Linked DNA regions of Nordella sp. HKS 07. The protein of the gene in region 1 interacts with the protein of each later gene in a pairwise test. Links are inferred from orthologs where the notes say so. Each region holds a gene or a part of one and is shown in the gene's direction. Other genes may lie near its edges.

Region 1 (5,689 bases):
GACCTCGAATCTGATCGATGTCTTCGGCCGCTCGATGCCTTCCTGAACCTGGTTCAGGATACGCGCGGCCTCGGCATCGGTGATCGGGATCGGCTTGTTGTCCGATCCCAGGAAGCCCGTCACCTTGGGCGTATTCTTGATCAGGTGATAGGCCTGATCGGTGAGGTCCATCTTGACCAGCACATAGCCCGGGAAGAAGCGGCGCTCGCTCTTGAACTTGCGGCCGCGGCGGATCTCGACGACTTCCTCGGTCGGTACCATGACCGCCTCGAACAGGTCGCCCAGGCCCTTCTGCGTCGCCTGCTCCTTGATCGAGTCGGCGACCTTCTTCTCGAAGTTCGAATAGGCGTGAACGATGTACCAGCGTTTCGTCATCCGTTCACATCCCGAAAAGCATCTTTTCGACACCCCATTTCAGGATGGCGTCGACGACCAGGAAGAAGACAGACGCCAACACCACCATGATCAGGACCATGACGGTCGTGATCATCGTCTCGCGCCGGCTCGGCCAAGTGATCTTCTTGGCTTCCTGGCGGACTTCCTGGAGAAACTCGAGTGGGTTTGTCTTGGCCATTTGTCTCTTTCTAGAGGGTGGCAGGGGCGGAGGGTCTCGAACCCCCGGCCTGCGGTTTTGGAGACCGCCGCTCTACCAACTGAGCTACACCCCTATGTGCCTCCGTTACTCGATGATCTTGGCGACGACGCCGGCGCCGACGGTGCGGCCGCCTTCACGGATGGCGAAGCGCAGCTTCTCTTCCATCGCGATCGGCGTGATCAGCTCCACGTCCACCGTCACATTGTCGCCAGGCATCACCATCTCGGTGCCCTCGGGCAATGTCACGACGCCGGTAACGTCCGTCGTGCGGAAGTAGAACTGCGGACGATAGTTGGTGAAGAACGGCGTATGACGGCCACCCTCCTCCTTCGTCAGAATGTAAGCCTCGGCCTTGAACTTCTTGTGCGGCGTGATCGAACCCGGCTTCGCCAGAACCTGACCGCGCTCCACACCCGTGCGGTCGATACCGCGCAGCAGCGCACCCACGTTGTCGCCAGCCTCGCCCTGATCGAGCAGCTTGCGGAACATCTCGACGCCGGTAACCGTCGTCTTCGTCGTCGGACGCAGACCGATGATCTCGACTTCCTCGCCGACCTTCACGACGCCACGCTCGATACGACCCGTCACAACCGTGCCGCGGCCCGAGATCGAGAACACGTCTTCGATCGGCATCAGGAACGGCTGGTCCTTCGGACGCTCCGGCTGCGGAATGTAGCTGTCGACCGCTTCCATCAGCTTCAGGACCGCATCATGGCCGAGCTCCGGGCTCTTGCCTTCGAGCGCCATCAGAGCCGAACCCTTGACGATCGGAATCTCATCGCCCGGGAACTGATACGAATTGAGTAGATCGCGGATCTCCATCTCGACCAGCTCCAGAAGCTCCGGATCGTCGACCATATCCACCTTGTTCATGAACACGACCAGTGCCGGAACGCCGACCTGGCGGGCCAGCAGGATATGCTCGCGCGTTTGCGGCATCGGACCGTCGGCGGCCGACACGACCAGAATGGCGCCGTCCATCTGGGCGGCACCGGTGATCATGTTCTTCACATAGTCGGCGTGGCCCGGGCAGTCGACATGGGCGTAGTGCCGGTTCTTCGTCTGATATTCGACGTGAGCCGTCGAGATCGTGATGCCGCGAGCCTTCTCTTCCGGCGCCTTGTCGATCTGGTCATACGCCGTGAAGGTCGCCCCACCGGTCTCGGCCAAAACCTTCGTAATCGCCGCCGTCAAAGACGTCTTGCCATGATCGACATGGCCGATCGTCCCAATATTGCAATGCGGCTTGTCTCGGTTGAATTTCTCTTTGGCCATTTCTACAACCCTGTTCTAGGCTCGGACATCTTAAGTTGGAGCGGGTGAGGGGAATCGAACCCCCGTCATCAGCTTGGAAGGCTGTTGCTCTACCATTGAGCTACACCCGCCCGGGAACTCGTACTCCTCAAAGCTCGGCCTCAGTCTCGGCGCTTGACCCTCCCCCGATGGCGATGGTGGGGGAAGTAGGACTCGAACCTACGAAGGCGAAGCCAGCGGATTTACAGTCCGCCCCCTTTGCCGCTCGGGACATTCCCCCGAATCGCCGTATGAGCTTGAGCCAAACGCCAAGGAGCCCGGGGATTGCCCGGGCCCTTGAGTGGCGGCTTTATGCGCGCCGCACGGGAATGTGTCAACCGCAAAAAGTCCTGCTTCTACAAGGCGCGCTGGGATTGAGCCGCAAAGGACTTTCTATATAAGGGCGGCCATGTCCGATCACCAGAAGCACCGGCCCCATAACGACGAAATTGAGCGCCTTTACGGCGTGCATACCGTAGCGGAGGCGCTGAAGAACCCAAAACGCAAATTTATCAAGCTTCTGGCGACCAAGAACGCCGCTGATCGACTCACGGACGAGATCGCCACGGCGAGAATCACCGTCGAACCCGCCCTTCCCCGCGAGCTCGATCGTCTGCTGGGCCCCGACGCCGTCCATCAGGGCCTGGTCCTCGACTGCGAGCCCTTACGTCAACCCCGGCTCGACCAGATCCCTCGCCAGGGAATCGTCGTCCTGCTCGACCAGGTGACTGACCCCCATAATGTCGGAGCGATCATGAGGAACTGCGCCGCCTTCGGAGCGACGGCCCTCGTCGCCACCGCGCGTCATAGCCCGGAAGCCTCGGGCGTGCTGCTCAAATCGGCCTCGGGCGCCTATGAGCATGTCCCCTTCGCCAAGGTAACCAATCTCGCCCGCGCCATGGAGGAACTGAGGGAATATGGCTTCCTGTTGCTCGGCCTCGACAGCGAGGCGGCCGAGGATATCGGCGACGCCCGGATATCGCGCCCCGTGGCACTGGTGCTGGGTGCCGAGGGCAAGGGTCTCAGGCAGTTGACGCGCAAGACCTGCGATCTGGTGGTAAGGCTCGACATGCCGGGCGAGATCAAAAGCCTCAACGTCTCCAATGCGGCGGCGATCGCGCTTTATGCCCTGCATCGCTCGGGTGGCTCGCCTTCCGAAAATGCGCGGGCCTGAAACAGCGGGATCGGGTAGGAAATCTCGTCCATTAGCGCGGGATGCGAAAAAGTGGAAACCGGTTTTTCGCAACAATCCCGCGCTAAAACGTTAGAATCGATCACGTTTATGAGTTTGGATTGATTCAATCCAAACTCATCGTGATCTAGTCGGGAACCGAGCCGTGACCACTGCCGAGACCACCAAAGCGCCGTCGCATGACGACACGGTCATTGCGGTTCTCTCCGCGCTCAGCATCAGCCATCTGCTCAACGACATGATGCAGTCGCTGCTGCCCTCGATCTACCCGATCCTGAAGGATTCCTATCAGCTCGATTTCAGCCAGATCGGCTTCATCACCCTCGCCTTCCAGCTCACCGCCTCACTGCTGCAGCCGCTTGTCGGCATGTACACCGATCGCCGTCCGAAGCCCTATTCGGCGGCCGTCGGCATGGGCATGACGGTGGTGGGGCTCGGTCTCATCGCCACCGCCAACTCCTATCCACTGCTGTTGGCCGCCGCCGGCTGCGTCGGCATCGGCTCGGCGATCTTCCACCCCGAATCATCGCGCGTCGCGAGACTCGCCTCGGGCGGCCGGCACGGCTTTGCGCAGTCGCTGTTCCAGGTCGGCGGCAATATCGGCTCGGCCCTCGGCCCCCTGCTTGCCGCCCTCATCATCCTGCCCAATGGTCAGAAGAGCATCGCCTGGTTCATGGCGGCGGGCATCGTCGCCATGGGGCTTCTGACCTTCGTCGGGCGCTGGTACGCCACTCATGGCCGCGCCCGCGTCGCGAACACGACGAAGCGCGCTCATATCGCGCATCTCTCGCCGGGGCGCATCAAGCTCGCCATTGCGGTGCTGGTGGCGCTGGTCTTCTCGAAGTTCGTCTACATGGCGAGCCTCGGCAACTATCTGACCTTCTATCTGATCGATACCTTCGGCGTGTCGGTCCACAGTTCGCAGCTCTATCTCTTCGTGTTTCTGGCCGCGGTCGCCGCCGGCACGTTCCTCGGCGGTCCGCTCGGCGACTATTTCGGCCGGAAATATGTGATCTGGTTTTCGATCCTGGGCACGGTTCCGTTCACCCTCGCTCTGCCCTACGCCAATCTCGAATGGACGCTGGTGCTTGCCATCATCATCGGGCTCATCCTGTCGTCGGCCTTTTCGGCCATCGTCGTCTTCGCGCAGGAGCTGGTGCCTGGCCGGACTGGCATGATCGCCGGCCTGTTCTTCGGCCTGGCCTTCGGCATGGGTGGCTTGGGCGCCGCCATTCTGGGCGAGATCGCCGACATGACCAGCATCAACTATGTCTTCAAGATCTGTTCGTTCCTGCCGCTCATCGGGCTCGTGACCTGGTTCCTGCCCAATATCGAAGGCAGCCGGCAGCGGGCCAAAGCCGCGGCCTGAGGCGACGGACAGGCGATCAGGAGATTGCACTGCGATAACAGGCCAGCTATATGCGGGTCGCGCGGCGCCGGAATAGCTCAGCGGTAGAGCAGCGGTTTTGTAAACCGAAGGTCGGGGGTTCAATCCCCTCTTCCGGCACCATTTAGCCAAATAAATTCATACTATTAGAGCGCTGCAACAAACGGTTCCTATCAGGATGCGTGGTCAGGGTAACGTCAGCATCGGGGAAAGGCGCGCCGCCTAAGTGTCGGCGGACCTTTATGCGGCGGTGCGTCAGCAAGCCGTTCCGGCTTTGCACCGGCAGCTACAAATTGCGCCATCGACGGCGACACCATCGAATGCCGGGGTGTGCGAGGGCGAGAATGGCCCAGCAAAGTTTGCGTGCGGAGTATCCCCGCCTGCGGTGGCGCAATCTCCTCCCCCGAAAAATGTTAGACCGGAAGTAACATCTACTGTCACCGATGCGTACAAATGCGAAGAGGCTCTGTTACGATGTCCCGCACTCGCAGAAGCTTGTTGACTATGATAGCTGCCACGGCTGCGGCAGGCTTTCTCGCCAAGCAATCAGAGCTTGCTGCAAATCTTCCGCAATCGATCAGAGCGGTGGCATTTGACGGTTTTGCCATTCTCGATCCGCGCCCCGCCCTTGCCCAAGCCAAGCGGCTGCATCCGCAGGCTGGAGATGCGTTCTTGAGCCTGTTTCAAGCGCGCATGTTCGAATATCAGTGGCTCCGAGTACTTGGCGCACACTATAAGGATTTCCTGTCCATTGTTGACGATGCTCATGTGTTTGCCGCCGAGCAAACCGGCGATCGAGTGAGTGAAGAAGCGCGTGGGCGGTTGAGATGTGCTTTCTTGAACCTCAAAGCCTGGCCTGATTCCGCCGAGTCTCTGAAGAAGCTCAAGGCAAGAAGCCTTCGCCTCGGTTTGCTGTCGAACATGACGGCTGACATGCTCAATACTGGCTTAGCGAATTCAGGCCTCCAGCGTGTCTTTGAGCACGTGCTGAGTACCGACGCGATCAAATCTTACAAGCCGGATCCCAGGGCCTATCAGCTCGGGGTTAATAGCTTCGGGCTTGCAAAGGAACAGATCGCTTTTGTGGCCTCCGCGGGATGGGACGGGGCAGGTGCCGCGTGGTTTGGCTATCCAACGTTTTGGGTCAATCGGCTGGGTGGAACACCTGAACGCCTTGACGGTGAGATAATAGCCATAGGTCGAGATCTTGCTGCTCTCGATC
Region 2 (5,751 bases), 800 kb from region 1 along the record:
GGCGCTCGATGTCTGTCCGATCGATACCGACGCTCACTTGACGTGGGGCGAGGGATTCATCGGCTTCGCCTCGGTGTTCCGCGAACTGGGCTTCAAAGAAGTGGCGCGCCGATCGCCGAAACGACCCTTGATGCGACTTTTCTTCGACGGGACGGCGCGATAGGACAGGGCATGACCCGAGTCGCGATATTGACCGCCGGCGGGCTTGCGCCGTGCCTTTCCTCCGCCGTCGGCGGATTGATCGAGAATTACAGCGCCGCCGCGCCCGCTGCCGAGATCATCTTCTATCTCTACGGCTATCAGGGCCTGCTCACCGGCAACGTGATCACCATCAGCGACGAGATCCGTGCCCAGGCTCATCTTCTGCATCGCCAGGGCGGGAGTCCCATCGGCAACAGCCGGGTGAAACTCACCAATGCCGCCGATCTGGTGAAGCGTGGGCTGATCAAGGACGGGGAGGATCCGCTTGCCGTCGCGGCGGCGCAATTGCGCCGGGACGGCGTCACTATCCTCCATACGATCGGTGGCGACGACACCAATACGACCGCGGCCGATCTCGCCCGCTTCCTCGCCACGCAAGGCCATCATCTGACTGTGGTAGGCCTCCCCAAGACGATCGACAACGACATCGTGCCGATCCGCCAGTCGCTGGGCGCCGTGACGGCGGCCGAGCAGGGAGCGATTTTCTTCGAGAATGTCGTCAATGAGCTGAGCACCGCGCCACGCACCTTGGTGATCCATGAAATCATGGGCCGGCATTCCGGCTGGCTCGCCGCGGCGACCGCGCAGGCCTATCGCCGGCGCATGAAAGCAACGCCGATGCTGCAATTCGGTGTGGTGCAGAAAGACATCGACGCGCTTTATGTGCCCGAGCTTCCCGTCGATATCGAGGGCGAGGCGGCAAGACTGCGCGCGGTGATGGACGCCAAGGGGGCGGTCGCCATATTTCTCAGTGAAGGGGCAGGTGTCGCCGACCTCGTGCACGAGATGGAGGCGCGCGGCGAGGCCATCGAGCGCGATGCGTTTGGTCACGTCAAGATCGACAAGATCAATGTCGGCGACTGGTTCTCGAAGCGCTTCGCCAAGCTGATCGGCGCCGAGCGCACTCTGGTGCAGAAATCGGGCTATTTCGCCCGCTCCGCCGCCGCCAATGCGCAGGACCTGGCGCTCATCCGCGACATGGTGGCGCTCGCCGTCGCCTCTGGCCTCAAGGGCGAAAGCGGTGTCATCGGACATGACGAGGAGCAGGGCGGCGCGTTGCGGGCCATCGAGTTCCCGCGCATCAAGGGCGGCAAGCCTTTCGATGCAGGCGCGGCGTGGTTCACCGAGTTGTTACGCGAAATCGGGCAGACGAGTTCCCCAGGCCCGCGCGCATAGCGCGAACAAGCGACTGGGCGCGACGTTTTGCAACGCGCCCCTGATCTCTGTAGTCTTGTCTCAAAGCCGGGACGGCGGCGTTCTTCATGGAGAGTGCTATGCCTTATGCCAATACCCTGATCCCGCATATGACGATCAACGACAACGCCAAGGCCGCCATCGAATTCTACAAGAAGGCCTTCGGCGCCGAGGAGGTCGTCCGCCACGATGCCGAGGATGGCAAACGCCTGATGCATGCTCATCTGAGATTGAATGACCATGATGTATTCCTCATGGACGCTTTTCCCGAATATGGCTCGCCCATCACGGCGCCGTCGGGCGTCATGATGGCGTTGCGCGTCGATGATCCCGACCAATGGTGGGAGCGCGCCACGAAGGCCGGCGCCACCGTCGTGATGCCGCTCGACGATCAGTTCTGGGGCGACCGCTGGGGCCTCCTGAAGGATCCTTTCGGCCATGAATGGTCGATCAGCGCGCCCTCCAAGAAGAAGTAACGGCTTGCGGCGGGCCGGTAGGCCCGGCAAACATGAGCGCATGTACACCCATGCGCTGCTGAGCCCTGAGCAAATGTACCGCGCCGACGCGCTCGCCGTTGCGGCGGGCGTCGCGTCGCTGACACTCATGGAGAGGGCCGGACGTGCCGTGGCCGAGGAGATGCTGCGGCGTTTCGGTGCCCGCCCGACGCTCGTACTCTGCGGGCCCGGCAACAATGGCGGCGACGGCTTCGTCGTCGCGCGCCTTCTGCGCGGCTGGGGCTGGCCGGTACGCGTGGCGCTCCTCGGCGATCACGCGCGTCTCAAGGGCGACGCGGCGATCATGGCCAAACGTTGGGGTGGCCCATTCGAAACGGTGACTACCCTGGACGGCGCCGGCCTGATCGTCGATGCCGTGTTCGGCGCCGGCCTGTCGAAGCCGCTGCCGGCCAATCTGTTGAAGCTCATCGGTGAGGTGAAAGTGCCGGTGATCGCCATCGATGTGCCGTCGGGCATCGATGGCGCGACGGGGCAGGCGCGGCCTGATGCCTTCCGCGCCGACCTGACGGTCACCTTCTTCCGCAAGAAGCCCGGCCATGTTCTGATGCCGGGGCGGGACCACTGCGGCGAGACGGTCGTCGCCGATATCGGCATACCGGAAGAGGTCCTGGCCGAGATCGCGCCTCCGCTTTCCGAGAATGCAGCGCCGTTCCTGCCGGTGGCGGGAACCGGCCGGCACAAATACCAGCGCGGCCATGCCGTGGTCGTGTCAGGCGCCGCGCATCAGACCGGGGCCGCCCGACTCGCCGCGAGAAGCGCGCTCAGGGTAGGGGCGGGGCTCGTCACCATCGCGTCGTCAAGGTCGGCCATGGCCGCCAATGAAGCGCATCTGACCGCGATCATGCTGGCCGAGGCCGATGATGCGTTGGCCCTCGGGCGGCTTCTCGAAGACAGGCGTAAGAACGCCGTCTGTATCGGACCCGCTTCTGGCATTGGCTCCGAGACCCGGGCCAAGGTCCGCGCCGCATTGGCCAGCGGGGCCGCGGTGGTCCTCGATGCCGATGCCCTGACATCCTTCGCAACTGTTCCGGGCGAGCTTTTCGGGGCCATCTCCGAGCTCCCGGGACGGCCTGTCGTGATGACCCCGCATGATGGCGAATTCTATCGCCTTTTCAATGATCTGATCGCAGATTCTGATTCCAAGTATGAGCGCGCGATCGCGGCCGCGAAGCGCTCCGGCGCGGTCGTCCTGCTGAAAGGCCCGGACAGTGTCGCGGCAAATGCGGAAGGCCTGGCGGTCATCAACAGCAACGCCCCGCCGAGCCTCGCCACAGCGGGTTCGGGCGACGTTCTGGCGGGGCTCGTGACCGGGCTCCTGGCGCAAGGTATGGAGGCGTTCGGGGCGGCGGCGGCGGCCATGTGGCTGCATGGGGAGGCCGCCCGGAAATTTGCCGCCCCTGGCCTCATTGCGGAGGATTTACCTGACCTCATTTCTAGTGGAATCCCCCAAAACCCTCTGCTATAGACCCCGCCCATCGCAACGGGCCCGAGCCTCGGCGCGGGCGTGGTGAAATTGGCAGACACGCAGGATTTAGGTTCCTGTGGGGCAACCCGTGGGGGTTCAAGTCCCTCCGCCCGCACCAAGGCTCACGCGCCCGAAGCAACCCGGTTTCGCAGAGTTGCCGCGAAGAAGAGACAGAACCCTATAAGGATTGAGCAGGGACATGCAGGTTACCGAAACGCTGAGCTCCGGTCTGAAGCGCGAATACAAGGTCGTCGTCGCCGCCTCGGAACTCGACACCGAACTCAATAAGCGGCTGAACGAACTCGCCGGCAAGGCCAATATCAAGGGCTTCCGCCCTGGCAAGGTCCCGGTGCCGCATTTGAAGCGCGTTTACGGCAAATCGGTCATGGCCGAGGTCGTCCAGAAGCAGGTCGACGATGCCAGCAAGAAGGTGCTCGAGCAGCATAATCTGAAGCCGGCCTATCAGCCGGAAGTGAAGCTGCCCGAGGACCAGGCGGAAGTGGATCGCATCTTCGACGGCAAGAGCGATCTCTCCTACACCATGTCGCTCGAAGTGATTCCGAGCTTCGAGCTCCAGGACACGACGGGGCTCACCCTCGATCGCCATGTGATCGACGTGACCGACACGCATATCGACGAAGCACTCGGCCGCATCGCCGCCCAGTACAAGGACTGGCAGGCCAAGGACGGCAAGGCCGAGAAGGGCGACCGGGTCACCATGTCCTTCGTCGGCAAGATCGACGGCACCGCCTTCGAAGGCGGCACCGCGGAGAACGTCCCGCTGGAAATCGGCTCCGGCCAGTTCATCCCCGGCTTCGAGGACCAGTTGACCGGCGCCAAGGCCGGCGATGAGCTCGTCGTCAAGGTGACCTTCCCGGAATCCTATGGCGTGGCCAAGCTCGCCGGCAAGCCGGCCGAGTTCGACGTCAAGGTTGCGAGCGTCGAGGCTCCGAAGGAAGCGGTGGTCGACGACGAGTTCGCCAAGAAGCTCGGCCTCGAAAGCCTCGACAAGCTGAAGGACACAGTGCGCGAGCGCATGGGCCAGGAATTCGGCCAGATGACCCGTCTGAAGCTGAAGCGCGACGTGCTCGACGCCCTCGACAAGACTTACAGCTTCGAGCTGCCTGAGCGGCTCGTCGAAGCCGAATTCAACGGCATCTGGAACGCGCTCAGCAATGAGATGCAGCGTTCGGGCAAGAGCTTCGCCGATGAAAACACCACAGAGGAAGAGGCGCGCAAGGAATACCGCGCCATCGCCGAGCGCCGCGTGCGCCTCGGCCTCGTTCTCGGCACGCTGGGCGAGAAGGAAGGCGTCAACGTCACCGACGAGGAACTGCAGCGCGCGCTCCTCGACCGTGCCCGCCAGTTCCCTGGCCAGGAGCGCAAGGTGTTCGACTATTACCGCAAGAACGCCAATGCGCTGCTCGAGCTGCGTGGGCCCATCTTCGAGCAGAAGGTCGTCGACCATATCGTGTCGAAGGCCACCGTGTCGGAAAAGAAGGTGACCCGCGAGGAGCTGCAGGCCCTGGTGCAGGACGAGGATGAGCATGATCACGATCATGACCATCACGACCATGATCATCATGATCACGACCATCACGATCACGGCCATGATCATCATCACCATGATCACGATCATGCCCACGATCACGATCATGCCCACGATCACGATCATGCCCACGATCACGATCATGCTCATGCCCACGATCACGATCATGCTCATGCTCATGAGGCAACCCCTGAGGCCAAGAAGGCCCCGGCCAAGAAGAAGGCTCCGGTCAAGAAGGCCAAGAAGGCGGAGTGATTTCCCGCTGAACGGATCTGGGATTGAGAAAGGCGGCCGGTTGGCCGCCTTTTTTGCTGGCCAGGCTAGATCACGATGAGTTTGGATTGAGTCAATCCAAACTCATAAACGTGATCGATTCCAATATTTGAGCGCGGGATTCTTGCGAAAAACCGGTACCCACTTTTTCGCATCCCGCGCTAACGGGTGACCGGTCCGTCGATCGGCCGCCAGCCATGGAGCAGCTGTCTGCCCGCAACGGTGAAGGCGAAGAAATTTCCGCCGCCGGCGGGCTGGTCGGCGGCGCGGCTGATGGGGCGACCGCCTAGCGACAGAAGCAGGAGCGTACCGACGCCGCCATGGCCCACAAAGGCGATGTCACCCTCGCTATGGCCGGCAAGAACCATATCGACCTCGCCGCGAATGCGCGTTTGCGCGTCGATCGCCCGCTCCCAGCCGCGAATGCTCGTTTCTGGATGAGCGAAGAACTGATCCGCGACGGCCTCGAATTCGGCCGGCGGCAGGAACCCCGTCGCCGATCTGTCGTTCTCGTGCATTCTTTCACGGATCTCCGGCGCGACGCCGATATGGGC

The links.
Region 2: the proteins of rlmB (region 1) and G5V57_RS25685 interact in binary tests that used the Escherichia coli proteins (3 or more experiments, as listed by UniProt). The link is inferred for Nordella sp. HKS 07 from one-to-one orthologs.

Annotation. Positions count from the first base shown.
Region 1 is NZ_CP049258.1:6,262,144-6,267,832, forward strand. The notes cover bases 1,306-4,179. They hold rlmB (23S rRNA (guanosine(2251)-2'-O)-methyltransferase RlmB), read left to right. Parts: upstream 1,306-2,297; coding sequence 2,298-3,062; downstream 3,063-4,179. Other genes in these bases: tuf (elongation factor Tu), read right to left, coding at 1,306-1,870; G5V57_RS29635 (MFS transporter), read left to right, coding at 3,226-4,179. Outside these bases: transcription termination/antitermination protein NusG, read right to left, coding at 1-375; preprotein translocase subunit SecE, read right to left, coding at 380-574; more of tuf, read right to left, coding at 680-1,305; more of G5V57_RS29635, read left to right, coding at 4,180-4,449; G5V57_RS29645 (haloacid dehalogenase type II), read left to right, coding at 4,972-5,689. UniProt on the Escherichia coli protein: Specifically methylates the ribose of guanosine 2251 in 23S rRNA.
Region 2 is NZ_CP049258.1:5,466,677-5,472,427, forward strand. The notes cover bases 1,208-4,143. They hold G5V57_RS25685 (NAD(P)H-hydrate dehydratase), read left to right. Parts: upstream 1,208-1,911; coding sequence 1,912-3,375; downstream 3,376-4,143. Other genes in these bases: G5V57_RS25675 (pyrophosphate--fructose-6-phosphate 1-phosphotransferase), read left to right, coding at 1,208-1,377; G5V57_RS25680 (glyoxalase/bleomycin resistance/extradiol dioxygenase family protein), read left to right, coding at 1,476-1,871; tig (trigger factor), read left to right, coding at 3,575-4,143. Outside these bases: G5V57_RS25670 (GNAT family N-acetyltransferase), read left to right, coding at 1-163; more of G5V57_RS25675, read left to right, coding at 172-1,207; more of tig, read left to right, coding at 4,144-5,179; G5V57_RS25700 (histidine phosphatase family protein), read right to left, coding at 5,359-5,751. UniProt on the Escherichia coli protein: Bifunctional enzyme that catalyzes the epimerization of the S- and R-forms of NAD(P)HX and the dehydration of the S-form of NAD(P)HX at the expense of ADP, which is converted to AMP.